2 regions of the Leuconostoc sp. S50 genome follow, and region 1 is predicted to be linked to the other one. Evidence: riboswitches for the same ligand, from Rfam matches in the RefSeq annotation. Region 1 holds a riboswitch; the other holds the start of a gene.
What was found. Region 1 has a riboswitch for lysine ahead of alr (alanine racemase). Riboswitches for the same ligand answer to the same signal wherever they lie in the genome.
Positions count from the first base shown of each region.

Region 2: linked by a shared signal. The riboswitch ahead of lysA (diaminopimelate decarboxylase) and the one ahead of alr (alanine racemase) in region 1 are both predicted to bind lysine.

Region 1 is NZ_JACVUE010000003.1:86,127-101,459, forward strand. Features, by position in the region: gene IAE53_RS04300 (amino acid ABC transporter permease) at 168-827, opposite strand; gene IAE53_RS04305 (amino acid ABC transporter permease) at 838-1,479, opposite strand; gene IAE53_RS04310 (transporter substrate-binding domain-containing protein) at 1,479-2,345, opposite strand; gene IAE53_RS04315 (amino acid ABC transporter ATP-binding protein) at 2,425-3,162, opposite strand; gene IAE53_RS04320 (ABC transporter ATP-binding protein) at 3,334-5,133, opposite strand; gene IAE53_RS04325 (ABC transporter ATP-binding protein) at 5,126-6,901, opposite strand; gene IAE53_RS04330 (YdcF family protein) at 6,974-7,972, opposite strand; gene IAE53_RS04335 (aspartate-semialdehyde dehydrogenase) at 8,065-9,162, opposite strand; gene alr (alanine racemase) at 9,172-10,284, opposite strand; lysine riboswitch at 10,394-10,561, opposite strand; gene IAE53_RS04345 (serine hydrolase) at 10,677-11,498, shown strand; gene IAE53_RS04350 (NAD(P)H-hydrate epimerase) at 11,557-12,240, shown strand; gene rlmH (23S rRNA (pseudouridine(1915)-N(3))-methyltransferase RlmH) at 12,289-12,768, opposite strand; gene IAE53_RS04360 (S1C family serine protease) at 13,398-14,531, opposite strand; gene yycI (two-component system regulatory protein YycI) at 14,595-15,333, opposite strand, start outside.
Region 2 is NZ_JACVUE010000001.1:334,723-350,055, forward strand. Features, by position in the region: gene pepF (oligoendopeptidase F) at 1-1,373, shown strand, start outside; gene IAE53_RS01565 (VTT domain-containing protein) at 1,487-2,158, shown strand; gene IAE53_RS01570 (XRE family transcriptional regulator) at 2,299-2,850, shown strand; gene IAE53_RS01575 (nicotinate phosphoribosyltransferase) at 2,843-4,225, shown strand; gene IAE53_RS01580 (hypothetical protein) at 4,241-4,585, shown strand; lysine riboswitch at 4,693-4,860, shown strand; gene lysA (diaminopimelate decarboxylase) at 4,945-6,234, shown strand; gene dapD (2,3,4,5-tetrahydropyridine-2,6-dicarboxylate N-acetyltransferase) at 6,239-6,940, shown strand; gene IAE53_RS01595 (N-acetyldiaminopimelate deacetylase) at 6,940-8,094, shown strand; gene dapA (4-hydroxy-tetrahydrodipicolinate synthase) at 8,097-8,966, shown strand; gene dapB (4-hydroxy-tetrahydrodipicolinate reductase) at 8,963-9,688, shown strand; gene IAE53_RS01610 (Dyp-type peroxidase) at 9,725-10,684, opposite strand; gene IAE53_RS01615 (FAD-dependent oxidoreductase) at 10,912-12,273, shown strand; gene IAE53_RS01620 (hypothetical protein) at 12,301-12,999, shown strand; gene IAE53_RS01625 (hypothetical protein) at 12,992-13,567, shown strand; gene IAE53_RS01630 (glycosyltransferase family 2 protein) at 13,564-14,850, shown strand; gene IAE53_RS01635 (hypothetical protein) at 14,865-15,143, shown strand; gene recX (recombination regulator RecX) at 15,200-15,333, shown strand, end outside.

The sequences.
Region 1 (15,333 bases):
TGATATTAGTTTACCATGTGTATTTCTCATTTGCAATTCATTTTGTTATCTTTTAAGATTTTACTGTGATTTAACGTATAATATAACGTTTTTACTAGAATTGCACTGATAACGCGAACCTTATTTGAACCTTTTATCACAATTAGCGTTAATTCTCTCTCATCAATTTAAGCTAACTTACTATCAAACCATCTTGCAATCAATGACAAGCCATAGTTTAGTAAGAAGTAAATTAGGGTAATCACAATCAACACAGGAATGATATACGTTGAATTCTGTGCATAGATAATTTGACCACGATAAGTCATTTCTGACAAAACAATTCCCATTGCCAAACTCGTATCCTTAACCAATGATATTAACTGTGAAATAATTGGTGGAATCATCTTCTTGTAAGCTTGTGGCAATACAATGTAAAACATTGTTTGCAAGTTAGAAAGACCGTTGGCACGTGCACCTTCAAACTGACCTTTATCAATTGATTCAAGTCCGCCACGAACAATTTCAGCCAACATTGAAGACTCAAACGTACTCATAGCAACCACTGTTGCCCAGAATATCGGCAAGTGAATGCCTAATTTTGGTAAGGCAAAATAAACAAAGAAAATAATCAATAGCAAGGGTAAGTTACGGATAATATTATTAATTGTCCCAACGAACTTTGAAAAATACGGTAATCTCTCAAATTGAATAATACCGATCACCGAACCTGCAATGAAACTTAAAATAACTGAAATAACTGAAACACCAACTGTAATGCCTAAACCACCCAACAAATATTGGACGTTCTGTGGTGTAAAGGCGTCAAAAATTCCTAATGTAACCATAATGTCCTCCTTAAGCCGCGTGCTTTAGTTTACGTTCAAGATGCTGCATGTAGTAACTCAATGGTAGGGTAATCACTAGATAGAAAAGCGCAACAATAATGTATGTGCCAAACGTATCAAATGTGTTAGCTGCAACCATATTACCTTGATACATCAAATCAAGACCACCGACAAAAGCCAAAATAGATGAGTTTTTTACTAAATTAATGAATTGATTACCCAGTGATGGCAAGGCTATTTTAAACGCCTGTGGTAAGACAATGTGTTGCATCGCCTGCCAGAAAGATAAACCATTAGCACGAGCACCTTCCATTTGTCCACTGTTCACTGATAAAATACCCGCGCGGACGGTTTCTGCAATAAAGGCTGATGTGTATAGTGATAGGGCAATCGTCCCAGCGGTGAACCCATTCATTGGTATCATTTTCGCAACAACTAAGAAGAAAAAGAAAGTGATAATCAACAAGGGAATATTACGAAAAACCTGAACGTAAATGTTACCAATTTTTTGTACCCATTTTTGGGGTAAAATTTGCAAAATAGCAAAGAAAGTACCCAGAATCATTGAGACAACTAGCGCAATAACACTTGATAATAACGTATAACCGAATCCTTGCAAAAATGTCGAAAAATTATTCTGTAATAAATCCATTATTTCGCCTCCAATTCATGCCAATCGAGACCCGGCACATTGCTGAACCATTTTTTAATCAATTTATTGTATACACCATTTTTCTTCAATGTAGCCAAGGCTTTATTGGTCTCTCGAATCATTGGTCCTTGATCATTATCAAAGGCAATACCATAAGGTCCGTGTGTAAATGTGCCACCAACAATTTGATAATCAGGGTTTTCAGTTGCAAAACCATATAAGATCGCATTGTCGGTTGACATTGCTTGACCTTGTCCGGCCTTTAATGCTTGCATGCCAGTTGCATAGTCTTGAACGGCCAACAATTTCGCTTTAGGTGCGAACTTTTTAGTTTCTTCCGCAGCTGTTGTACCTACGACCACGATAATCGTGTACTTTGAGTCATTCATATCCTTAATTGACTTGATGCCCGAATCTTTTTTAACTAGAATTGATTGTCCGGCATCAAAATACTGTTTTGTAAAGTCAATAATTTTTTCACGTTCTGGCGTGATAGTCATTGTGGAAACAGTACCATCAATATTGGTATTTTTTAAAAGTTGAATTTTTGAGGATGATGAAACGGGTACAAATTCAGCAGACATCGGCACACCAGTTTGCTTGGATAACTGTACCGTCAGCGCTTTGGCAATATCAACATCAAATCCTTTAGAAACACCAGTTTTTGTATCCATCAAACCAAATAATTTTGTATCTGCTTTAACACCCCACACAATTCGACCCAGTTTTTCAACACGTGCCAAAGTGTCTTGATGTTCTTGATTTTTCTTAGCGGTAGCTGTTGCCCACATTAGACCGAGGACAATAACGGCAGCTAAGACGATTGTGGCAATAATGCCGAATTGTCTTTTTTTAGCTTTTTCCATAATAATGTTGCATTAAAAATTTTACCGATTATTGTTGGCATCAATAAAATTTTTAACACTTTTCCTCCCAATCTAAATTTTAGTGATGCTCGACCTGGCTCAAGAATTGTTGCGCTCGTGGTTCACTTGGATTATTAAAGAACGCTTCCGTTGAGCTATCTTCGAGAATTTGACCATCAGCCATAAAGATAACACGGTCAGCAACTGCCTTAGCAAAACTCATTTCGTGCGTCACAACTAGCATGGTCATTGACGAATCTTTAGCAATGTCACGCATAACATCCAAAACATCACCAATCATTTCTGGATCCAACGCTGAGGTAGGTTCATCAAATAAAAGCGCCTTTGGTTGCATGGCCAGTGAGCGAGCAATCGCAACACGTTGCTTTTGACCACCAGAAAGTTCGGAAGGCATATTAGCAGCCTTGTCTGCCAAGCCGACTTTTTCTAACAATGCCATTGCCATTTTTTTGTTTTCAGCTTCGTCTCTTTTTAAAACAAGACGTGGTGCTAACATGATGTTTTCAATTGTTGACTTGTTATCATACAAATTAAAGTGTTGGAACACCATGCCAACATTCTTACGAATACGGTTGATGTCAGTTTTAGGATCATGAAGATCAAAGCCGTTGACAAGTAACTGACCTTCTTGAATTTCTTCCAATCCATTAACGGCACGAATTAAAGTTGATTTTCCTGATCCTGATGGTCCAATCAAAACAACTGTTTCGCCCTCATCAATTTCCAAATTAATGTTCTTAAGTGCATGAAAATTCCCGTAATATTTCTCAACATTCTTAAATTCAATCATTGACATGACCTAATTCTCCTTTTCACTCGTTGTGATTGCCTTAAGCACTCACGATATCAAAAAAACTGGACGAACGTAGAGTTCTAGTCCAGTCTGTTCTAGTTCCATTTTACGCACATTTTGTCAATTTAGTCAAAGTTATGTCAGGTTTTATAACAAATATATTAATTTCAACCTTTATTCAACAATAGCATCATTGGCGCCTTGCAAACGATACAAGTCATAATAACGTCCTCTCTGCGCTAACAACGACTCGTGCGTACCACGTTCAACGACTCGTCCTTCATCCAAAACAAGGATTAAATTAGCATCTTTAATGGTAGATAGTCGATGCGCAATAGCAATAGTTGTCCTATTTTCGCGCATTTTTTTAAGTGACTTTTGAATCAAGGTTTCAGTCTCAGTGTCGACATTTGCCGTTGCTTCATCCAAAATTAAAATTTTAGGGTCTTGCACAATAGTTCGTGCAAAGCTAATTAATTGTTTTTCCCCGGCAGAAAAACCAGAACCGCCTTCTTGAACTTTGGCGCTATATTGATTATCTAATTTTTCAATGAAAGTATTGGCACCTACAAATTCGGCAGCTTCCCTCACACGCGCGTCAGAAATACTGTCATCATACATTCGGATATTAGAAGCTACATCACCAAAAAACATAAACGGTTCTTGCAAAACTAATCCCATTTTTTGACGTAAGTTTTTCATGCTAATATCTCGAATATCCTGCCCGTCAATCAAGATTTCGCCACTTTGAAACTCATAAAAACGCATCAATGTATTTATCGTTGAGCTTTTCCCAGATCCTGTATGTCCCACCAAGGCGATCGTTTCCCCTGGATTAGCTGTAAATGTCAGGTCCTTCAGAATTTGATGCTGACTATCATAACTAAAATTAACGTGCTTAAATTCTATCTTGCCATCGGTAACATCGCCTTGCGCATTAACATTTTGAGCAGGGGAATATGTTTCATCCGCTAAAATACCCAAAATTCTGTAGCCAGACACCAATCCTTCTTGAAATGGACTGAATAAACTCATAATATTTTCTAATGGTCCAAAAATGTTATTTAAATAGGTAGTAAATGCATAAATTACACCAGCGGCTACCACTGTATGCATTGACAATTCACCGAAATACCAAAGGATTAGCACTGTTGCACCACCTAATAACATGTCAATCATAGGCTCGAGTAATAATGCATCTGCCTTAACCATTTTAAATCTAGCATTAAAGTATTCACCGTTAATTCTTGAAAACTCTTTTTTAAAGCGGTCTTCTTGGTAAAACTCTTGAATCACATCAATACCAGTAATACTTTCAGCAATTTTTGCATTCAGTGCCGACAACCTTTCTCGCATGTGCCGAAAAAGGCTCGATGAAAATCGCTGATAAGCAATGATACTAGCAACAATGAAGGGCACAACGACTAACATAAGTAGCGTTGCTTTCACATCAACTGTCCACATACCGATATAGGCACCAATCATACTCATGACAGCAAATGTTAATTCCATAAAAAATCGCCAAAAGTCAGCAAGCGACGCTGTATCATTGTTCACACGCGTCACTAATGATCCCGCAGGTACTTGATCAAAAAATCGCATCCCTAGCGTGTGCAATTTTTTAAAGACACGAACTCGAATATCCTCTAAAGCATATTCACCCGCCACCGAAAAGTAATAGGCATTCAAAGCATCCGTGATTGCCTGTAAAATCCGAATGACAGCCACCAATACAGCAAAACTAATTGTTATCTGTAAAGGGACACTCGTCGTTTGATGCAAATAGTTTGTCATATAATACGAAATCACACGTGGCGCGGCGGCCTGCAATAATGCAAAAGCGGCCCCAATTGACAAAGCCCAAATGAACATCGCTCGAAATGGCTTAGCCATCTTGATTAACGTCCAAATAACATGAAGTTGTTCTTTTACGGGAATACTTTTAGCCCAAACTGATTCATTTTTCTCAGGCATCATTTTCCTCCTTTGCAGACAACTGTTCATCTAATTGTGTCGCTAATTGCTGTTGCGCATACATATGCGCGTACCAACCGTTTAACGCTAACAATTCCGCATGCGTACCGCGTTCCTTGATTTGACCATCGTCAAAAACAATAATTTCATCAGCATTCATGACCGAACTAATACGATGAGCAGCAATAATAGTCGTTTTATCTTGTCGTTCTGCTTTTAACGCACCCAAAATTTGTTTCTCCGTGCGTGCATCAACAGCTGATAAGGCGTCATCTAGTATCAAAATTTCTGGATCAACAATTAAAGCGCGCGCAATAGCCAAGCGTTGCTTTTGCCCACCAGATAAGCTAACACCATGTTCCCCTACCTCTGTTTCATAGCCCGCTGGAAAACCTAAAACATCGTCGTGAAAGGCAGCTTTTTTTGCAGCTGCCTCAACTTCTTCCCTTGTTTTAGTCAAATCTGCAAAGCGAATATTATCCAATACTGTCGTTGAAAACAAAAAGTTTTCTTGTGCCACATAGCCAATTGCTTTCAGATAAGCTTTTAACTTATATTGTTTGATATCAAAACCACCCACAGTGATATTTCCTTGATAATCGTCAAACTGACGCAGCAGCAATTTGATTAGTGTGGTTTTTCCGGCACCGACACGGCCAACTAACCCTAGCGTTTCGCCAGCTTTGATTGTCAAATGAACATCAGATAAAGCAGTTGTTGTCTCGTCATCAGGGTACTTAAATTCATCAATGTTTATGGTAACATCCCCATGAGCTAAAGTTTCACGACCTGATTCATCTTCAATAATAGCCGATTTTTCTGCCAGAATTTCCTGAACTCGCATGTATGATGCGTTGCCACGTTCCAACACATTGAATAATTGTCCCAAACCAAACATTGGCCAGACTAACAAACCTAAATAAGTAGAAAAAGAAACCAGTTGACCAATCGTGATTGTCTGATTTGTGACCAAAGAACCACCATACGTCACCATAACCACATAACTAATTGTCATCACAAGCGTTGCCATGGGCCCAAACATTGAATCAATTCTAGCCACCTTTTTATTGATTGCAATTGTGTTTTGGACTTCACTTGTAAAAGATGCGACGTCTTGTTGTTCTTGTCCTAAAGTTTTAATCGCTTTGATTCCAGCAATTGATTCTTGTGATTTATTAGAAAGCCGTGAAAAAGCTTCTTGCGAGGCAGTAAAGGCACGTCTAATCTTTGGTGACAAATAGCGGACACCCCAAGCCAGCAAGGGCAGTGGCAAAACACCAATCAGTGTCAAGCGCCAATCGACAACAAAGGCCATTGAAATGACTGTGAATATAATAATAACGATCGAATCAACTAGCATTAACACACCACCAGAAGCAACTCTTTGAATTGCCGAAAGATCATTAGTTGCATGTGCCATCAAATCACCAGTACGACGACGTTGGTAAAACGTCGTATCCATTTGCATATAATGATCAAATAATTGTTGCCTTAATGTGCGCTCTAACAAAGCTGACCCTTGAAATATATGCGTGATCCATGCATAACGAAAGCCATACATTAAAATCGAAAACAGTAGAATGCCACCACCATAAATCAATAAATTTTGACTGGTGACTTCTCGCGCTACTAAAATATCGGTAAACCGCCCAATAAGCGCTGGCGATACCATTTGTGAAATTTCCGTCAGCAACAAAAAAGACAACCCTAAGATGTAGAGCCGCTTATTGGCCTTAAAAAACCACATTAACTTACTAAAAATACTCATTTTCTCTCCAAACTAAGCAAAATTAAAGTTATCTAATAACATATCATACTTTTATAACAGTTGTATATATTTTTATCTAAAAACTATTATAACTACTGCCATTGCTACAAAGAATAAAAGACTACCCCAAACAATCTGTGCTTTCTTTTTAATATTCATCACACCAGAAAACTCGCGCAAAAAAGCAATAATTCGATATGGGAAAGGGCTCTTACCACCACGCCCACTAGCAGTTACCTTTTGTTGTTGCGCTAATGTTGCACCCCGCAAAATGTGATAATCACTACTATAAAAGGTAAATGGCGTGTGTAACATTTCTGATGAATTTCTGATGTTTTCAAACGTATTGCGTGATTGATCTTCTAACCTTGTCTTTTCAATCGGGACATGAAGCTCTTTCACAGCATAATCTCGCATGGCTTGAGCCTCTGATATCAGCTCATCTTCCCCCTGACCACCTGAAAAAACAATCATCGGATAGGGCGTCATTTGTTTAGCATCTTTAACAGCTGCTTTAATACGTTGACTAACAATGCGACCAACAAAATAGCCATCAACCAATCCACCGCCCAATACCACCAATGGACCTACTTCGGGACGCTTGACAACCAATCCGTAAATCAAACTCGTAATGAAAAAACGTAAAAATTGCCATAACACAAATAAAGCCAACCATGAAATGACACCGCGTAATTGCCAGATATCTGATGGCAGCCATTGTGGTAAATAAATAGAGACATTGAGCACAACATAAAAAATAATCATGCCCGACAAAATGATGTTAGTCACTGTATGCCCTGACTGATGCCACTTCTTATAGCTATAAAACAGCAAAACTAATAAAAGACTCAATCCCAAAAAATCACCAATCATGCCAACTATCAATGCAACATGATAAACGACATTATTATCAGGCCGAAAAAATGTATACATGAAATACCCAAAAACGGCAAGCATAAAAAGCACGTATGCGCCAACTTGTAAAGACGCCACATTCGTCCTAATTTGGTAATTCAGCAATATAGCTAAGCTGAAAAATACGATGATTATAATGATTTCATTGATTATCATGCCTCAATTGTAACACGCCACCCACACCGATATTGCATGATCTTAATCTTTAAAAAATGAATGATAATAAAAAAGCGCTTACTGGCACTTTTTTATTTTGTCACTGGAAACTTCTCGGACGCACCTTCCGGCACCTTAACTAAGTTGAGTGCTACAAGACGCTCTGCAATTTGAACCGTATTCCATGCCGCACCTTTTAGTAGATTGTCTGACACAACCCACATGTGGAAACTATCATCATTTTCCAAATCAGGACGTACACGACCAACAAATGTCTCGCGTTTACCAGCTGCATTAACTGGTTGTGGATATAATTGTTCTGCTGGATTATCTTCTAGCACAACGCCAGCAGCTGAACGCAAAGCTGCTTGAATGCTAGCGGTTGTCGCTCCGGCGCCGTCATTAGTTTCAAAATAAACCGTTTCCCCATGTCCAATAGGTACAGGGACGCGTACAGCTGTACCCGTTACTTTGACAGCTTTAGAATTTTTGTCACCAAACATGATTTTCTTAGTTTCATGGATCATTTTCCATTCTTCATGTGTATAGCCATCATCTTCAAAAACGTCGATTTGTGGTAATAAGTTATATGCCAATGGATAATGATGTTGTGCCCCTTTGACAGGTAAAATGTTAGCGTGTACTGGTTCACCAGCATTATAAGCAGTTGTTTCGGCCACCAATTCATTCCAAGCAGACTGACCAGCACCTGACGCAGCTTGATATGTTGATACTATGACCCGCTTCAACCCAAATTGTTGTTTAATAGGTGCTAATGCGACCACCATTTGAATGGTCGAGCAATTAGGATTTGCGATAATGCCATTATGCGATGATAATGCGCTTTCATTAACTTCAGGAACAACGAGGGGCACCTCATCGTTCATGCGCCAATAACTCGAGTTGTCAACAACCACTGCCCCGCGTTTAACTGCTTCTGGCGCATATTGGGCTGAAACTGAGCCACCACCACTTGCCAAAACCAAATCAACACCATCAAAGCTGTCTGGCGCGGTCGCTTCAACGGTAATTTTTTCACCTTTAAATTCTAATTGTTTACCTGCTGATCGTGGTGAAGCCAATAATTTCAACGAATTTACTGGTATTGTAGACTGTCCCAGTTGTTCAATAAGTCTCGTCCCCACAGCACCCGTGGCACCTAAAATAGCGACATTATATGATTTTGTCATGATTTTCTCCTAATCTACTAAAATACGATGTATCCGTTCATGGAAACCTGTGGTAATTTCCCATGGTGCTAATTTGGCATATTGCGCGACATCTTCTACCGTGTTTTCTAAATCACCGTCCACGCCGATAAATGTTACTGTTGTGCCAAGTGGATATTCATGTGGCAACCGAATCATCAATTGATCCATGGCGATTTGTCCTACAATTGGTACATATTGTCCGTCAACAATCACATTAAAACCAGTTAATGAACGCAACCAACCATCTCCATAACCAATAGGAACTGTCCCAATCCACTCGTCTTCGGAAGTAGTATAAATATGAGAGTAACTAATGCCTTCTCCAGCTGGTAATTTTTTAACAAAATTCATCTGACTACGTAATGATAATACGGGCATCAAATCATGTCCATCAGCTAACTCACCACGAGATGGTTCAATACCATAAATCACAGTGCCAACTCGAACAACTTCATGTGGTACTTCATTTGGATGATATAATGCTGCACCAGAATTCGCTACATGATAATACTCAGGTTTTGGTAAACCGTCAGTCAAAGCATGCCAACGTTTGAGCTGCTTCTCAAAATAGCGAGTGTCAGATGAATCGGATTCAGCAAAATGGGTGCACAAACCGACATATTCGAATTTATCTGCATGTGCCTGTACAAAAGCAATTGCTTCGGCCACCTCAGAACGTTCTCGAAAACCAATGCGCCCCATTCCCGTATCTAGTCCCAAAGTTACTGGCAAACGCTGTTCACCACTCAAGTGTTGTGCTGCTGTTTTCAGCCAATCTATCGAGACAACTGTCGCCATAATATGTTGCACAGCCATTAATTCGGCGTACTCTGCTGGTGAAATGCCTAGAATCAAAATAGGAACTGTCAAACGTTGGTGTCGTAGCGCTAGCGCTTCATCAATGATAGCAACAGCAAGGCCGTACACACCACCGGCCACTGCAGCTTCAGCCATTGTATGCAAACCGTGACCATAACCATTTGATTTTACAGCTAGAAAAACTTTATCAGCACCAGAAGTAGCTTTAACCACTTCAATGTTATTTTTAACTGCCGCCAAAGAAATTGTCATTTCAGTTGGTCTTGTAATTGCTTCTACCATTAGTTCCTTTAAGTGCGTCCATTAAATCAATGTCGCACACTCGCCTTTCTATATAGAAAAAATCCACAGCACACAAACTAGTAGCCATGGATTCCAATTATATTGCAATCAACCACATAGCACCCCGCTTGCGCGACAGTTCGCCAGTTATTGACTAACGACCCAGCTAACTAACCTTACAGTACTAGTGCTTCGGCTATTTCCCCTTTGACTTGCTTCCTCGTATCTGTAAATACTCCACAAGCTACTGATGTCAATAGCAACCTCTATGATTTTTAAATTGTTATTATTGTATTCTAATTTTTCTTATTTGTCAAATGACCAATTTAAGTTCCGTTTAATATTTTTGAATTATGATATACTTAGTTTAGTGCGATATTAAGGATCATTTTATGCGTAAAATACTGATTATCTTTCTAGCCAGTTCTTTCATAGTAACGACAGCAAGCGCAAGTACCATTCAAAATCCAACCATTAGTTGGAAAAAAGTCATCAAGAAAACTGACAGTGACGCAACTGTTATTGCCAGTATTCGTGATTTATCCACCGGTAAAACTTATACCTATCGCAATAGTAAAACAAAAAAAATCATGATGGCGTCAACCATTAAGGTTTCCATTTTGGAAGCACTTATGATCCAAAAACAAAATGCTGGCGAAACCTTAACTGCTGATGAAAAAGAAAATGCAACACAAATGATTACTAATTCTGACAATGATGCTGCTACGGCATTATGGACAGAAATTGGTGGTGATGATGGTCTAAATAATTTTTGGCACAGCATTGATGTTAAAATCACACAGGCCACTTATTTCGGTGAAACAATGGCCACTGCTAGCCAACAAAATAAAATACTTGATCAACTATATAACAAAAATTCATTATTAAATACAACCTCAAAATCTTATATTTTATCCTTGATGAGTAATATTTCAGATACACAAGACTGGGGTGTTAGTACCGGCGCTAAAGATGTCGCTTTAAAAAATGGTTGGATGACAGATTACAACGCCGATAACGGCACTTGGATTGTCAACTCTAGCGGTATTATTGATGACAAATACATTTTAACAATTTATACAACAGGCAATAGTGATTACCAAACCGGAGTGACATTAGTCAATAAATTAAGCAAGGCTGCAAACAAACAGCAAAATAAAAAAGCAACAACCCCTACCAGTATTTGGGACAGGATAAAAGCGTTACTAGTTTGATTAGCAACTCAATTCCTCGTATAATAGATTTAACAACTATGAAGAAATGATGGAAATTATGACACAACTTGTAACTGCAAACGAAATGCAACAAATTGATCAATACACGATTGATGTCATTGGCATGCCACAAGATGTTTTAATTGAACGTGCTGCCATTGCTGTAGTTGATGTCATTGGTGCTGGCCACTTTGATCTCAATCATGTTCTGGTATTGGCTGGGTTAGGCAATAATGGCGCTGACGGCGTTGCCATTGCGCGATTACTCTATGCACAGGGCATTAACGTTTCGCTACAATTTGTGGGCAACGTTAATCGGGCCAAAGATAGTGTCAAACGACAGCTGTCTATTATTGAGGCCTACGGTGTTGTTCGCTCTGAAAAAAGTGACTTCAACGAAGCAACGTTGATTATTGATGCTATTTTTGGTGTCGGCCTTAATAATGATTTACCAGAAGGTCTGCAAAAAATGATTAAGGCAGCCAATCATATTGAAAAACCGGTTATTGCTGTCGACGTTCCCACAGGGGTCGATGCAACTACCGGCGAGGTCAGAGGAGCAGCATTAAAAGCCCATACAACAGTTACCTTTGGTTTTAAAAAAGTCGGCCTAACAAAACGCGTAGGTGGCTACCTGTCTGGTGATACTATCGTGAAAGATGTTGGTATGCTTGTACCTGATGATTTTGAATTTAGTCTGCCAACAATGCAGGCCACAGTAACCGAGAACGCAACGATTTAAATATTACAAAAAAGCTACCTATTAGGTGGCTTTTTTTGTTATCATTTGCTATTTATGATAGGGAGACCCTTGTTGAATCATAAAAGCACGGTATACTTGTTCAACCAAAACTAAACGCATTAACTGATGTGGCAAGGTTAACAGCCCAAAACTAATCTTAAAATTAGCGCGATGCTTCACTTCCGGTGACAACCCCAATGAACCACCAATTATAAACGTTACATCTGAGTAACCATCCACCGTAATTTGATTCATTTTTTCAGCAAAAACCTCTGAAGGTAACTGCTTACCTTCAATGGCTAAAACGATAACATAATCACGTGCACCAATTTTTTCCTGAATACGTTGCCCCTCTTTAGCCATAATCTGCGTATTCTCTGCTTCACTAGCCTTTTCTGGTGTTCTTTCATCAGGCACCTCGATCAAATGAACTTTAGCAAACCGAGATAACCGTTTGGTATATTCTGCAATGCCATCTTTTAAATATTGCTCTTTTAATTTGCCTACTGTGATAATTTTAATATTCACTGTCTATTACTGATTTAACCTTTCTTAATTATTTTTAGATTATTGTAATTACGATTTTGATCAAGTTATCCACACGAACAAATTTTATTTGTTTTTTCTAAAACGCCTATATATAAAGCTTTGTTCTGTTCGCTTGTAATAATTATCCACAGTTTTTAACTTTTTTTGCTAATAAGTGGATAACTTTATAAACGTATTTTGTATTAAATTAACTGAATTTCTGTCTTTAAAGCACCACTTTTCCACAGTTATTCACAACGTTATCCACAGATGTGGATAAGCACATTTGTTCGCTAAACATTACTTCATTATTCATCTCAAATGTTCGTTAATTTAAAAATTAAGACTTCTTATCAAGGATAAAAAAAATAAATCGACATTTACACGAACATTACAATATCTACTCATTATTTGTGTGGATAAGTCTGTTTTTGATTACCTAATCACCAATAATTTACTCTTTTTTAAAGAACAGGCTTTCTTATCCACTATTATACTGGATTTTTCCACATTTTTCAGGAGTTTTCCCCCAAGTTATTAACATTTACACACAGTTTTCAACATTTTCTGAAAACACACGTTGTCGTCTCGCTGTCAACTAAAGGTAAAGAAAAAGCTAACGATAACCGTTAGCTTGCTAATTTTTGAGTTAATTTAACTTTAACTGTTTTCTTATTACTGTGGTGGTAGTATGTCAGTGAAACCGTATCACCTAATTTATGTTTATACAGCTCTTCACGTAAGTCAGCTTGTGTCGTCACTTTCTTGCCATCAATACCCACAATTACATCATACTTCTTCAACCCAGCAGTATCAGCCGGTCCTTTTTTCGTCAAACTCATAACAACCACACCACCAGTGACACTATCAGGAATTTTGAGTGTAGACTTTTGATCGTCAGCAGTCACTTCTGACAAATTAACTAAACCAATGCCAATGGCTGGCCGCGTAATCTTCCCATCCTTAACCAACTTATTGACAACGTCTACCACTTGATCTGAAGGAATAGCAAATCCCATTCCCTCAACACTAGTCCCTGATGACGAAGTAGATAACTTCATTGAATTAATGCCAATAACTTGACCAGCAAAATTAATCAAAGGACCGCCAGAATTACCCGGATTAATCGCGGCATCTGTTTGAATAACAGTTGAACCACCATAATTTTGACCATTTTCAGAAGTTGCTTCGACTAATCGTTTTTTAGCTGAAATTATACCTTGCGTGACCGAAGAGGCATACTCTGATCCTAGAGGAGAACCAATCGCTAACACATTTTCTCCAACCGCTATTTTACTAGAATCACCAAACTCAGCAGTTGTCGTCACATTATCACTCTCAATCTTTAGAACCGCTAAGTCAGTCATAGCATCTTTACCAACTAGGGTAGCAGTCACTTTTTTGCCATTGTGGAGCATCACTTGAATTTTAGCTGCACCATCAATAACATGATTATTCGTTACAATAAACGCTGATTGATCTGCCTTTTTGTAAATGACACCAGAACCTTCAGATGATTCTTCATAATTTTGTCCCGATTTACTAAAATTCAATACAGACACAACCGCATTTGAAACTTTATTATAGGCCGTTGTCGCTGTTGCATTTTTAGAAATTGACGACGTTTTAGTTGCTGTGGTGTGCACCGTTGTCTGTGTACTACTTTGTTCAATACCCTCTTGTGCGTATAAAATAACGCCTCCGCCAACTAAACCTGCAATGACGCCAGTTAACACTGTTTTTGTTAATGTTGATTGTGCCATATATTACACCTCTTCATGTCGTTATGTTTTACTTTATCAAGTTGAAATTAACCTAAAATTAAATTACTCGGACAAATTATCACCAGTAAAGGCGTTGATTTTCAACGCATCTCTCTCTCCGTCACTGTGAGTCACCACAAACAACCAAACTGGTGTATAAATATCATACCCATTCACCTTCAAAGTGGAGTCATAGGATAACATTCCTTTTGATAATTTATCACCAGAGTTTAGTTCATTAAATCGATACAAACTGACAATTGCGTCTTCTTCACTCAACGTAACACGCTCATCCCTCAATTCAGTAATATGAGATATCTTAGTTTGTGTAAACCCAGTAGCTTTGCCATCTTTTTGATAATTCACAACAAACAAACCTTGCTGCGAAATCACAGGTCGTTTATCAATCTCTTGCGAGTAAATAGCCTGTTTAGTCCCCTGTTCATAAGATAGATTTTTATTGTATTGATATCCCGCACTATATGCTAAGGCAACAGGATCAATCTGATTACCAATATATTTGCTAGTCTCACTTTTACTACCATTTGTATTAATATTTTGTGGTACTTTAAAGACGACAGACAGTTGTTGATTTTTGACCTTGGCTTCGTAATTGGACATTTTACTTGATAAAGAGATCAGTTTGCTGGATTGTTTACCAGCTAAATAATTAGCATAAGGTATCTTAGTACTAAACTTCGATAACTGGATATTTTGATGCTTTATTTCAGAAATAATGGTCGTGTTCGCATCTGTCACTTGAGTGCTATCTGGACGGTTACTTCGCCACCACACAAACAGA
Region 2 (15,333 bases), on a different contig from region 1:
CCCATCAATTAACAGCGACAGAAGAAAAATTATTGGGTACGTTAAACGCAACTCTTCAGAGTCCTAATGATATTTTTGACACGCTTAATGATATTGATTTGAATTTTGGTACATTGAAAGATGAAAATGGCGATGAAATTGAATTAACCATGGGGAATGCTTCGCAGTTTATTCAGTCGCAAAATCGTGACATCAGAAAAAAGGCCGTTGATATGATAGCGCATGCGCATATTAGCGTTTCGCACACCATGGCTAAACTTTATAATACCCATGTTCACAGTCAAAATACGATTGCTGCTTTACGTGGCTATCACAGTGCGCGCTCACAGCAATTAGCACAAAATAACATTCCCGAAGCACTATATGACGTGCTCATCAGTAAAACCCATGAACATATCAATACGGTTTACCGCTATTACGATTTAAGAAAAAAAGTGCTTGGGGTTGAGCAGTTACATCACTATGATCTATCTGTACCATTAACTGGTAAAGATTTCTTGCCAACAACCTATGAAGAGGGAAAAAAGCTGGCACTAGAGGCATTGCAGCCACTTGGTGAGGATTACGTTAACCAAGTTAAAGAGGCATTAAATAATCGCTGGATTGATGTTGCAGAAAATGTCGGCAAGTCTTCTGGTGGTTTTGAAATTGGTATTGCAACAGTTCATCCGTATATTTTATTAAATTGGACAAATAAATTGTATAGCACTAATATTTTGGTGCATGAAATGGGTCACGCGATACACAGTGTCCGAAGTAATCAAACACAACCGGTTCAATATAGTGAAGCGGCAACTTTCAATGCCGAGATTGCTTCCACGCTCAACGAGATTTTATTGCAAAATTATTTGATCAAAAAATACCAAAATGACCGTGACGCGCAAATTTATTTGCGTACCAAATCAATTGCTACTTTTTTGGGAACGTTTGTTACTCAGGTAAAGTTTGCAGAATTTGAGCAACTAACATACCAAACAGAGCAAAATGGTCAAGCATTGTCTTTAACAGTATTGAATCAAATGGCGACACAATTAGAGCATCAATTCAATGGTGAGCAGATTGTTGATGATTTTCCGGATGACAGTTATAGTGTACATTTTGCCAGCGTGCCACATTTTTATTACAATTTCTATGTCTATCAATATGCGACATCGTATGCGGTGGCCAGTGCGATTGCCAATAAAATCTTGAGTGGCGATAAGCAAGTGCTAGATCACTATCATCGTTTTTTGGCTTCAGGCGGTGTCGATTATCCAGTTAATCTCATTAAGTCAGCAGGGGTTGATATGGTCAGTGGGGAGTATCTTGATAGTGCTTTTGCGAATTTTGAAGATGATGTTAATACCCTAGAAAGACTTTTTTCGACTAAGTAAAGCGACAATCAATAGTTGCGTCGTTGTTGTAACAACGATATGGTAAAATAGAATTACTGAAATTGGAAGGAAAATGCGTCGCTGTTGCAGATTATGACCGGCGCAAACTCATCATGGCTTTTTTAATTGATTTTATTCTACATATCGATGCTCATATTGCTAATTTGGTGCAATCATTTGGTTTATGGACATATCTTATCTTATTCGCAGTTATTTTTATTGAAACTGGTGCAGTCATCATGCCCTTTTTACCTGGGGATTCCTTACTATTTGCTGCGGGTGCAATTGCTGCCACGCCGGCTGGACTCAATGCCGGACTAAATCATTGGGTGTTTATGTTTGTTTTCTTTTTTGCAGCCGTTTTGGGTGACTCTTTGAACTTTTGGATTGGCCGAACAGGTGGTTATCAGCTGATTCGGCACCCCTTAATTGGGCGCTTCATTAAAGAGGAGCATATTCGAGAAGCGGAGGGCTTTTTCGAGAAAAGGGGTGCGGTTGCCATCATTATTGCGCGTTACATGCCAATTGTGAGAACCTTTGTGCCGTTTGTGGCAGGTATTAGTCAGTTCCCGTATAGCCGCTTTTTGAAAAACAGCGTGATTGCTGCGTTTACGTGGAGCTTGATTGCCACAGGGGCAGGTTACTTGTTTGGCAATATTCCGTTTGTTAAGGCGCATTTTTCAATTATTATTTTAGGGATCGCCTTAGTAACATTGTTGCCAACGATTATTGGTATCATTCGTTCAGCGATGATTTCACGCCGACAAAAGAAGTTATCTAAATAATAAAATATATCGTAACCACCTGATGTACTACTATATCAGGTGGTTTTATGATAAATTCAATTAAGTAATGATTGCTCTCGTGTTACAATAGAAAGAAAATGAGATAAGCCCTCGGAATACCGATGGTATGAGATGAAACCATGAATAATATTGAAAAATTACAACAGTTAACCCAAATGACCCGTCAAGAAATTGCTGATGCACTTGATGTTGAAAGTGAAACCGTTTTGGCTTGGGAAAATGAAGCCATCATGCCAACGGTCAGTGAACTAGAAGCGCTCAGTGGTATTTTTTCAGCGCAATTGGATGCCAAAGGTATCGAGACACAAAAGCTAACGCACCCTATTCACATTCGCCTATCTGTCGACTATTTGTTGAATCTTGGTATAACAATGTCAGACTGGATAACCTTAAAATGGGCATTTGAAGGTCAGTGGGAATCTGATAAACTTGCAGTTGGCTTTTTTGATAACAATCAATTAACACGAATCATCGAAACAGAGTCAGAATTTGTTGCCGCTTTTGCTGGCTATTTAATTTTACAAACTGATGGTGAGTTTGAACCCTATATTGATGAATTTAACGATGATAAAGAATATGATTGGCGCTTGATTCGTCATAGTGGCGAAACGTTTACAGACGTGACTCGTATGCTTGTCACGACTGAATTGACGGAGATAAAGCATGGCTGAAAATTTAATTATAGCGACAGATGCTTACAAGTTAACTCACCATTTACAGTATCCTGATGATATTACTAAGTTATATTCCTATGGCGAAGCACGTGTCGGTGGTCAGTTTGATCAAGTCAGTTGGTTTGGTTTGGGGATGATTTTGCATGATTATTTTCATACCAAAATTACTGATGATATGATAGACGAAGCTGAAAAAATGTCTTTACAAACATTTGGAACATCAGCTTACTTTAATCGTGCTGTCTGGGAAAAAGTTCGTGACTTAGGCTACTTTCCTGTTACTATCAAGGCATTACCTGAAGGCATGACTGTGCCAACGGGAAATGCGTTATTTACAATTGAAACGACAGCACCGTGGTTCGCCACAACGTTGAATGCTTTGGAAGTCATTTTAATGCATGTCTGGTATCCAACGACAATTGCCACTAACTCTATGGTGATTAAAAAACGTTTGCGGCCATTGTTTGAGCAGTCTGGTTCAGTTGATGATTTGTTTTTAGCAGTGAATGATTTTGGGCTGCGAGGCGCTACGAGTTTGGAATCTGGTAAACGCGGGGGTGCTGCGCATTTGTTACATTTTCAAGGATCTGATAATTTGGCGGCGTCGCAATACTTCGAGAACGTTTATGGTATTGCAGGTCGGGCTTTGTCTGTTTGGGCGACTGAACATTCGGTCGCAACTGCTTATGGTGATGGGCAAGGTGAATTCGATTACGTGAATGCGCAACTTGATCGTGCACCAGAAGATGCTGTTTTGTCGATCGTGATTGATTCTTATGATGCCATCAACTTTGTCAAAAATGTGATTGGCTCTGATTCAATTAAATCAAGAATTATGAAACGTTCAGGTAGAATAGTGTTGCGTCCTGATTCAGGTGATCCAGAACAGATTGATTTAGAGGTATTAAGGTGTTTGGGTGACATTTTTGGTACTGAAACAAACGATAAAGGCTATCGCGTGATTCAACATAATGTTGGTATCATCCAAGGTGACGGTATGAAAGCTGATACCATCGTATCACTTTATGAAAAGCTGATGGCAGAAGGGTGGTCAGCTGATAATTTGGTCGTTGGTTCTGGTGGTGGCTTGCTACAAGAAGGATTCACACGTGATACCGAACGGTTTGCTATTAAAGCCGCGTATGCCGAGAAATCTAACGGTGATCATCTCAACATTCAAAAAATGCCTAAAACTGATGTCTCAAAGGCATCAAAATCAGGACGTTTGAAAGTCATTCAGCGTGACCATAAAATCATCACTGTTTCGCAAAACGAACCTGGTGAAGATCTATTAGAGGTAGTCTACCATAATGGGATTGTATCACCAATTAATGGTGCGGACATATTGGCTCGCGCCAACAATCATGATTGAAAGGACTAATAACAAGTGGGATTAAACTATCATTTTAGTAAACAACCAAGTGATGACGATATGTCAGTCAAAGTCACCCGACTAGATGAAAAAGCCGCAGCACAAGCATGGCGTCAACGTGATAAACGTGATCATCAACCGATTAGTGAACCGGATACGGGTATGGTTGGTCGTGGCATTAAAGCATTAGGCACTGAATCAGCTATCGGAAAAGATGAAAGAAAAGCGCAAATGCAAGTTTTGTTTAATCAGGGGATGACTAGTTACATTGATTTAGCTTTTGAAATGAACTTAGCAGAATCAACAATAAGACGCTATGGTAAAGAGCTTGGGCTAACATTTATTGATCAAGAATTTTAATCATTATCTTGTTCACAAAATAAGGTTATAAGTTAAGATTAAAGACAAGTAAATAATTACCTTGACATTTTCTAATTTTCAAGGGATAATAGTCTAAATACTTATATATTTCACATAGAGGTTGCGATTGACATTGCGCCTGCCGGAGCTCTTGTAGGGGTTGATGGTAGGTTAGGGGACGTCGCCGAAATACGTTTTATCTACAAATGAAACGTGTTGGGCTAAGGGTTAAGAACCGTTAGACTGTCGCATACGTGCGGTGAGCTATGGCAACTGTCAAAATTGGTAAATTAAAAAGCCGTTAGACTGTAACCGTGAGGCTCAGACTAATGGCTTTTTATTGTGAATAAGGGGAAAGCATGAGTTATCCAACGAATACGAATCAGCATTTAACAATTGAAGACGTCGATACCATTGAATTAGCGCAAAAGTATGGCACACCGCTGTATGTTTATGATGTAAGTCATATCAGACAGACAATCCGTGCTTTTAAACAAGTATTTGAACAAGAAAAGATTCCATTTGTAATTAGTTATGCTGGAAAAGCATTTGCCACAAAAGCAATCTATCAAGTTGTCGCTCAGGAAGGCATTCATGCAGATGTGGTGTCTGGTGGTGAATTATATACAGCGCTAGCTGCTGGCTTCCCAGCAGCGCATTTAAGTTTTAATGGTAATAATAAAAGTTATGACGAATTGACATTTGCTGTTAAAGAAGGTGTCGGAACTATCATTGTCGATAATTTTTTAGAACTAAAATTACTTTCTGAAATTGCTGAAAAAAATGCCATTAAACAGGACATTCTGTTACGAATTTCGCCTGGCATTTCAGCACATACACACGAGTTTATCAGTACGGGTCAGCAAGATAGTAAATTTGGTTTTGATTTAATATCTGGGCAGGCGAAAGAAGCTTTTGATATTGCCATCAATGATGATCATTTAAACTTACGTGGTTTGCACGCACATATTGGGTCACAAATTTTTGATGTCACTGGTTTTGAACAAAACGCCGCGCTTCTTGCTGATACGGCTAATGCTTGGGGGTGGCAACCTGAAGTCATTAACGCCGGTGGTGGTTTTGGTATTAAATATACTGATGAGGATAAGCCGTTACCTGAAAGTGAATTTGCACAGGCTATTATCCGTGTATTGAAAGCAAAAGCTGCTGAATATGATTGGAAAATGCCAGAAATATGGATTGAACCTGGACGTTCAATTGTTGGACCAGCTGGAAAAACATTGTATACAATTGGCTCAAGAAAAGACATTCCTGATATTCGTCATTATTTGGCCGTTGATGGTGGTATGGGTGATAATATTCGACCGGCGTTATATCAAGCTAATTACACAGCCGTATTAGCCAATCAACCGAATGCTCAAACTGAAGAAGTCGTTCGGGTTGCTGGTAAATATTGCGAATCTGGTGATGTATTAGTCTGGCAACAAGCCTTACCGGCCACAAAACCAGGGGATATCTTAGCGGTAAATGCAACGGGTGCTTATGGTTATGCCATGGCCTCGAATTATAACCGCAATCCCAGACCAGCAGTAGTATTTGTCGAAAACGGCCAACACCAATTGGTTGTAGAACGAGAAACATTTGAACATTTAGTGTCATTAGACCGAGATTATACTCTAGGAGAATAGTAGAATGCCTGAAAACGAAGCACAACGTTTGATCAACTTTATTGCAAATGCACCCAAAAAAACACCTGTGAAAGTGACCTATAAAGGATCACTTAATGCTGAGGTGCCAGACCAAGTCAAACATTTTGGTAATGATATTTTTGGTCAGTTAATCGGTGATTGGGCTGATGTTGCGCCATTGATTTCAAATTTGCCAGAAGACAGTGTTTTGATTGAAAATGATTCACGTAATTCAGCAGTACCGTTGCTGGACAAAAAGGCTATCAATGCTCGAATTGAGCCCGGCGCTATTATTCGTGATCAAGTTAGCATTGGTGATTCAGCTGTGATTATGCTTGGTGCCGTCATTAATATTGGTGCCGAGATTGGCGCGGGGACAATGATTGATATGGGAGCCGTCCTTGGTGGCCGTGCGATTGTTGGTAAAAATTCACATATTGGCGCTGGTGCCGTACTGGCAGGTGTGATTGAACCAGCATCTGCCCAACCTGTGCGAGTTGGAGATAATGTTTTGGTTGGTGCAAATGCGGTCGTCATTGAAGGCGTGCAAGTTGGTGACGGTGCCGTTGTTGCTGCTGGTGCGATTGTCACCAAAGATGTACCGGCAAACACGGTGGTTGCTGGTGTACCTGCCAAAGTAATCAAAACAATCGATGAACAAACGCAACAAAAAACCGCTTTAATTGATGCACTAAGGAGTCTTTAATGACAGTTTCTGAAGCAGATATACAGACATTTCGGCGTGAATTACACCAAATACCAGAACTAGCTTTATCCGAATTTCAAACACATGATTATTTGCTCAAAAAAGTTCAGTCATGGCAGACTGATTTTATGACTATAAGAGAGGTACCAGAGCTACCAACAGCTTTGTTAGTAAGATTTGAGGGTTCCCATCCTAAAAGAACAATTGGTTACCGATCAGATATTGATGCTTTGCCAATTACAGAAGATACGCAGCTACCCTTTTCTTCAATACACGATGGTCGCATGCATGCCTGTGGGCATGATGTTCACATGAGTTTGGCTTTGGCCATTACTAAATATTTCAGTGAACATCAGCCAGAAGATCATGTCATTATCTTTTTCCAACCAGCAGAAGAAGAAAAGAGTGGTGGAAAATTAGCTTATGAACTGAATTTATTTGAAGGGCAATGGCGCCCCGATGAATTCTATGGTATTCATGATCAACCTGATTTACCTGCTGGTACTTTGAGTACGTTAGCAGGCACTTTATTTGCTGGTACTGCTGAGTTAAAGGTGGATGTCATTGGTCAAGGTGGTCATGCAGCCTATCCTCACTTGGTTCATGATCCAATTGTAGGCGCCGCGGAGTTGATCACAACGTTACAAACAGTTGTTTCGCGTGGTGTTGATCCAATTGAAGGTGGGGTTGTCAGTATTGGCACAATCCAAGGTGGCTTCGCAAATAACGTTATTCCAGATCGTGTTCATTTGGAAGGTACAGTACGTAGCATGACATTAGCTGGATTGAAAACGATGATGGCACGCATTCAAAAAATAGCTGATGGTATTGCCTTAGCCGACGATTTGACTATCGAAGTGTCTTTGGAAAGTGGCAGTTATTTGCCAGTGGAAAATGATCCAAAATTGGCTGAAAACTTGATTAATTATATGACGGAAGATGACAATATCAACTTTGAATTAGCCAAACCAGCTATGACAGGCGAGGATTTTGGGTATTTATTACAGCATATTCCTGGCGTGATGTTGTGGTTAGGCGTAAACGATTCCCATCCACTTCATAGTGCCAAGCTTAACATTGATGAAGCAGCACTGATGCCCGGATTTTTGGCCCTTAAATCCTTTTTAGTTTATCGCATGTCGCAAGGAGATTGAAAATGTACGAAAATATTCGTTTAATCACCGCAATTGTAACACCGTTTACAGCCGATGACAGTATTGATTATAACGCGTTGGATAGTTTGATAGAGCATTTGTTGCAGCATGGTACGCAAGGTTTTGTTGTTGCAGGTACAACCGGCGAATCCCCCACACTAACTCACGAAGAAAAGTTGGCTTTAACCACGCATATTGTCGAACAAGTCAGCGGCCGTGCGTTAGTAATTGCGAATGCTGGCTCTAATAATACTAAAGAGTCTGTTATGGCAGCGCGCGAATTAAGTGCTATTGCAGGCGTTGATGGTATTTTAGCGGTTACACCTTACTACAATAAGCCCAGTCAGGCAGGGATGATCGCCCACTTTGAAGCCATAGCAGACGCTGCTAGCAAACCAGTCATGCTTTACAATATTCCGGGCCGTACCGTGGTTGGTTTGACATTAGACAGTGTTTTAAAGCTTGCAAAGCATCCAAACATTAACGCTATCAAAGAAACAACTTCGGTTGATTTAATTGCAGCTGAAGTTGCTGGTACGACTGATTTCTCAGTTTATACTGGTGAAGATGCGATGACCTTATCAGCTTACGTTGTGGGTGGGGCGGGTACTATTTCAGTTGCTTCACACTTATATGGTGATGAGATGACAGCGTTATTTAAAGCGATGGCTACAAATAATTGGCAAGAAGCAGGCAGATTGCAACGGTATTTGACACCAAGAATGAATGCATTGTTTGCTTACCCATCTCCAGCACCAGTTAAAACAAAACTGGCTGATCTTGGTTTGATTAGAGAAGATGTTCGATTGCCTATTTTAGCCTTGGCTGAAGCTGAAAAGGCACATCTGAATGATTTATTGGAGAATTCATGACAAAAATTATTTTAGCAGGTGGTTTCGGCAAATTAGGTGAGGCGATCCAAAATGGTCTCAAGGCCGATTATGAAATTGTTGGCATTTTAAGTGGTCATCAGCATGATAGTGACATACCAGTTTGGACATCTCTTGCAGACATTGATGTATCAGCAGATATCTGGCTTGATGTGAGCACACCAGCGACCGTATATGAGAACGCCCAGTACGCAATTGCTCATCATATGGCATTAGTCATTGGTGCGACAGGATTAAGCGATGCGCAAGTCACTCACCTTAAAGCTTCAGCGACAAATGGTATTTTAATTGTCCCAAACTTTAGTTTGTCAGCTGTATTGTTAATGCAATTCTCAAAAACGGCAGCGCAATACTTTCCAGATGTGGAAATTGTTGAAGCACATAACCCCAAAAAAGTGGACTCACCATCAGGCACTGCAAAACAGACTGCACGGATGATTGCGAGTTCACGACAAAAAGCACCAGCACAAACAAGTGTTGGTGAAGCGCGTGGCGAAAGAGTTCATGATGTGCCTGTGCACGCGATGCGTTTACCAGGTTACATTGCGCAACAAACAGTGTACTTTGGTGGCATTGATGAGCAACTTACATTGTCCCAAAGCACAACAAGTCGTGCTGCTTTTGTGCCAGGTGTCATTATGGCATTAAATGCTGTTACAAAATTAGATCATCTCGTAATTGGACTTAACCAGTTATTAGACTAAAAAAGTTACTTCAGTGATGAACTGAAGTAACTTTTTTTATTGATTATAAACACCATCGGCGATGTCAGCTAAAGTATCACGAGAAGGAATAAAGAAAAGTTGACCTGATAAAATATCTGAAAATGTGAGTAAATAATCAGACTGTTCTACCATATTTGTTAGCATGCCTTTGGTAACTGACCAATAGCGTGAATACCCAATGAAGTAAGTACCGGTGTTGCCTGAAGCTGGATCTGAAAATGGTACATTCATGCGAACAATTTTTTGTTCTTCGCCATTTTTTTCAAATTTAGAAGCAACGTTGTGAGCGTTCTTGAATTTATCATCATCTTCTAATTCTAAATCGGTGAATTTTTCACGTCCGATTGCCTTTTCTTGGGTTTCATTATTGAGATGTCCCCAAAAATCCATATTGTGATGCCACTTTTGGGCAAAAGCATAAGCACCGTTGATGAATTTAGGATCTTCCTCACCAATTAGGGCATAACCAGCAGCATCTTCAACGGCCGGCGCTTCCGTACCATCAATAAAACCAATGATTGCACGTCCCTCAAAATATCGGAATCCTTTAGTTTCATCAACCACATCAGTGATATTTTTTAGAAAACGCATAAATTGTGTCTGCGCTTCATAGACAACAGCCTCATTACTAGCGCGTATGTGGAAAAAAAGATCGCCAGTTGAAGCAGGCATTTCGTATTCTGGGCCCTTTACACCGCTGAATGTTTCTAACTCAGAAGGTTTTGGCTGATTTGGGAAAAGATATTCCCAAGCTGCTTCACTAAATCCAATGGCAACTTTCAAGCTTGATTCTGTTGCCAAATGAGAATCACGAATGCGTAACGAACGAATAATTGCCTGTGAACGGTCAGCAAATTCCTGAATCGCAGCTTGTGTCTTTGCGCGATCTATTCTCTTGAACTTGAGCACGGTGAATTGAACGTGCTCGCCAACATCTTTCCAAACATCTTGTGCTTTTAATGGATTAACTGTCATTTTTTCCCTCCAATTATTAAACTAGTGCTATCATACGCTAAATAATCATTTTAATCAATAATCATTCTAAATAACATTAGTTCTAATGTACCTATAAATCACATAAAATTCACATTTATCATGTAAAATGAACGTAAATAGGTAATAATATTAGTTTTATGATGATTGAGTAAAATTTTGGAGATTATTAACATTATAATAGCCAATATTGAGCAAGGAGAAGTGATATGGAAATTAGAATCATCGGCGCTAGTCACGCCGGCATAGCGTGTGCGTTACGCGCGAGGGAAGAAAATCCAGACAGTAACATTATCATTTATGAAAAGCAAAAAAGTATTGGTTTTGTAGCGCAAAGTATACCGCTCTATTTAGGTGGCGATAGTAATTTTTTGAAGTTATCAAGTTATACCACAATTGCTGAACTAGAAGAAAAACATATTACGGTTAAAACACAAACGGTGATTGATGCTGTTGATCTCAATCATAAGTCAATTCACTATGTTGACATGGTTTATGGTGTGGAAAAAGAAGATCATTTTGATAAATTAGTCGTTGCGACTGGCTCATATCCCAGTCTGTCCTTAGTCCAAGATGGTTTTTTGGATAAACTATATGTTATCAAAAAATTTGAAGATGCGGTCAAAATTAAACAATTAATGGCTGAAAGTCGGAGTTGTATTGTGATTGGTGGTGGCGCGATTGGCATTGAAATGGCTAAAATTTTGAGTGAATTAAAAATTGAAACCACAATCATTCATTCTTCAGATTTCATCTTAAACCGATATTTGGATAAAGAAATTGCGCTTGATATGCAAAATGCATTGGTAGAAGATGGCGTTAAAATTGTCACGAATGCTTTGATTAGCAGCATTGATGAAGAAAATCTAGAGGATGGTAGTCGAAAAATTAGTCATGTCAAGACAGCTGATGGGCAACATTTTGAGGCTGACGGTATTATTTATGCAACTGGGTTTAGACCCAATTCCTTTTTAGTTGCTAATCAAGTTGCACTGGGTGATCGTGGCGCGATTATTGTAGACGATTACATGCAAACGAGTCATCCGGATGTCTATGCCGTTGGTGATTGTGCGACAACCAAGCTAACCAACGTGAAGGAACCTACTTATGTGCCACATGCGAGTGATGCTATTCGGCAGGGGGATGTTGCAGGCGTAAATTTGACCGGCAATAGTGTGAAATTGAAAAATTCACAAGGTACGTACAAACTTAATTTTGATCGTGATATCTCGTTGTGTATGTCTGGTTTGACAAACGAAAAGGCGAAGCAAGAAGGTTTTGATAGCGATGTTGTCTCTATCAGAGATCAGTATGTCAGTGGCAATGGTTTCTTTGAAGCTTACTTGGTTTATGAAAAAGAGACACACAAAATATTAGGTATCCAGTGTAAAGGATCAGCATTTGAAGTTGGCGCGCAAGCAGAGATAATTTCGTTAGCTATCCAAAATAATTTAACGGTTGAAGACCTTCAATACAGTGATTTTTATTTCAAACATGGCTTCAATAATCCTAGAAGTTTCACACAAATTCTTGCTGATACGATTCGCCAAAAAGAAAAAGCCGTCAAGTAATATTGGCGCTGGAAAGGAGTGTTGACAATGGTAACAGAACAAAAAATTACCGATTTAGACTACTGCTATGTGTCATGGGAACTTTTGCAAGAATTAGAAAAAAACACCTTTTCCAGAAATGAGTGTATCAGAGCATTTAAAAAAGAGTCAAACGACAGACAATCACTGATTATAAGTGTTGTAGCATTAATTTTACCAATGATTTTATTGGGAAGTATTGTGTTTTCTAATCACGCAGCAAGCTTAATGTACGGCAGCACTGGTACGACTGAAAATATTTGGACGCGCGTTGTTGGATTATTAATGCTATCGGCTTTTTTATTTTTAATCGTCTATATGTTGTCAAAAGAATTGTCCAAATACAAGGTTTTTAGGCCAATTAAAAAATTAATTAATCAAGATTTAGAAGCAAACTTACGATTAGAGGTTGACGCAATTGATCAGAAAGCTTCAAAAATTGTCAACGATTCGATACTTAGGGACTCAAAGATTCCAGAAAAATTTCTGTCATCTGAATTTTTGTTAGTTATTATCAAGTATATGGAAAGTGGACAGGCATCTTTTATTAAAGAGGCAGTATATGCTTTACAACTTGATCTCAACAATACTGGCTATTATGCCAATATTTTGCCAAAAGAGACGCTTTTACAGTTGGAAAAGAAGTATTTATTGGATCCTAATAAGAATTTGACCAAAAAAATTGAATTGGCTGAAAAAAATGACTGACAAACATATACAATCAAATACTAAGCAATTTAGTCAAGAAAATATTTTTATTGAACCTGATGATAAAACATCAAATTCGCAAGATGTGAAAAATTTTGTGCAAGATGATTTTTTCGACAAAGGACACTGGGGACTTAAATTACGACAATTCGGCATCAATTTTGCTTTCTTAATCGTGCTCGTGTTACCGGTCTTGATATTATTTGATTCACTACAAGATGGCCGATTTTGGCAATCATTGTATCATTGGCATTATCAAGATGGGTTTGACCTTACTAAATTTTTACAAGCTTCAATCTTAATTGCGATTGTCGTTGTGTTGGTATGCAGTTTGGCATTTTTGGTACGAAATAATTATCGTGAACAGAAAATATACCCAAATCAAATTACATATAATGACGATAAACTTCAGGCGCGAAGGTCAGTCATGAATGAGCTTTACACGAGTAGATATGGCGATAAAAGCTTTCGTGAATCAACGAAATATTATGCTGTTAATGAAGAACAAAATATTGATGATCACCTAATTAGTGACTTATTTAAGGAAAGTGGGGTCGAAATTAAATGAAGCAAATTCTGACAGTTTTTGTGCAAATTTTAACCTTATATCCGATTATTGGTGCTATTGCTTGGACTATTGGTGGTATTTTTTATCGCACAGTGTACGTTGGCAAAATTTTGGATCGTGATTTTAAAAAAATTCGCGTCGAAAAAGAGCCAATGATTACAATCATGATTCCTTGCCATAATGAAGAAATGGTTATTGAAGATACGATTGAGTATTTGATGAACGATTTAGAATATCATAACTATGAAGTACTGGTTTGTGATGATGGCTCAACTGATACAACCCCTGAAATTTTGTCTAGACTAAGTGTTAAGTATCCGAAGTTACGCGTTTTACGTGTCAACAAGAATAAGGGTAAGGCACATGCTTTTAATATCGGTTTATCTTTTTGCCGTGGTGATTATATTTTGAGTAACGACGCTGATACGGTTTGTGCGCCAGACGGATTATGGAAATACATGAATTATTTTTTGAGACCTGGGGGTCAAAACGTTGCTGCCGTAACAGCTAATATGGACGTTCAAAACCGTTCTTTGCTATTGGAAAAATCACAAACCGTTGAATTTTCCAGCATTGTCGGTATCATTAAACGATCTCAAATGGGTGTTCTCGGCAATATGTACGCTTATTCCGGCGCCAACACAATGTATCGTAAGGATGCTGTGCTTGATTGTGGCGGTTTCCGTCAGGATCGTGCAACTGAAGACATATCGATTGCTTGGGATCAACAATTTAGCGGATGGAAAGCCGTATTTGCGCCAGATATTATGTTTTATATGAATGTACCTAGCACATTAGGCATGCTATATAATCAAAGAAAACGTTGGGCAAAGGGTGGCACAGAAGCATGGGTGACTAATTTTTCGCGTATTTTTAAGCACCCTATCAAAAACATTGCTAAAATAGTACTTCTATTGGATCAAACAGGTAGTATAATTTGGAGTTTTTATTATTTGATTTTCACCACATGGTTGGCGCTCAAGTTATTTTATTTTGTTTTCACTAATGATACGGAGCAACTCATACACACGTTAGATATGATTTTTGTCTTCTCGGCATTCATATCGATGGTTGGCATCTGGCAATTAGTGGCATCATTAGCGCTTGATAATCACGGTGCAAAATTAAAATATCTCCTATTTGCACCCATGTACATGGCTTGGTATTGGCAAATGAATGCCATTACAATAGTTGTCACTTTCATTCCAGCCCTGAAAAGCGTCTTGGGATTATCTGGACAAGGCACATGGGTTAGTCCAACCAGAACAAAAATGAAAAAATAAATTTGGAGGCAGTCATGATTTTGCTAGGAGCAGTGCCACAATTGACCCAAAATACACAGATTAATTTTTGGGTGAGCGTTGCTGTACTTGTATTGTGCTTTTTTGGTATGATATTAGCCAGTATAGTATGCAATCAAAATCGTCGAGAATGGCATCAAAAAAGAAATGAAATCACGCAGAAACATCAGTATTTGGTTAATAAAGACTTTGTTGTTAGTGTGTTGGTAGTGGCACTATGTTTGCTTTTTTTCATTTTGATGTTCATGACTTTTGGCGCTTACTTGATGAGTTGAAACTTTATTGTGTTTCAGGCTGATTTTGGTTGACAGAGGAGAAACTTTACATCATCATGAAAATAATAACCAAAATTTCAGTTCAAAAACAAGCTGGTCGATACAACATTGATTTAGATAATCAATTTGCATTTGGTGTATCTGAGAGTGTCCTGATTAAATACGGATTAGCGAAAGGGCGTGAGCTGGA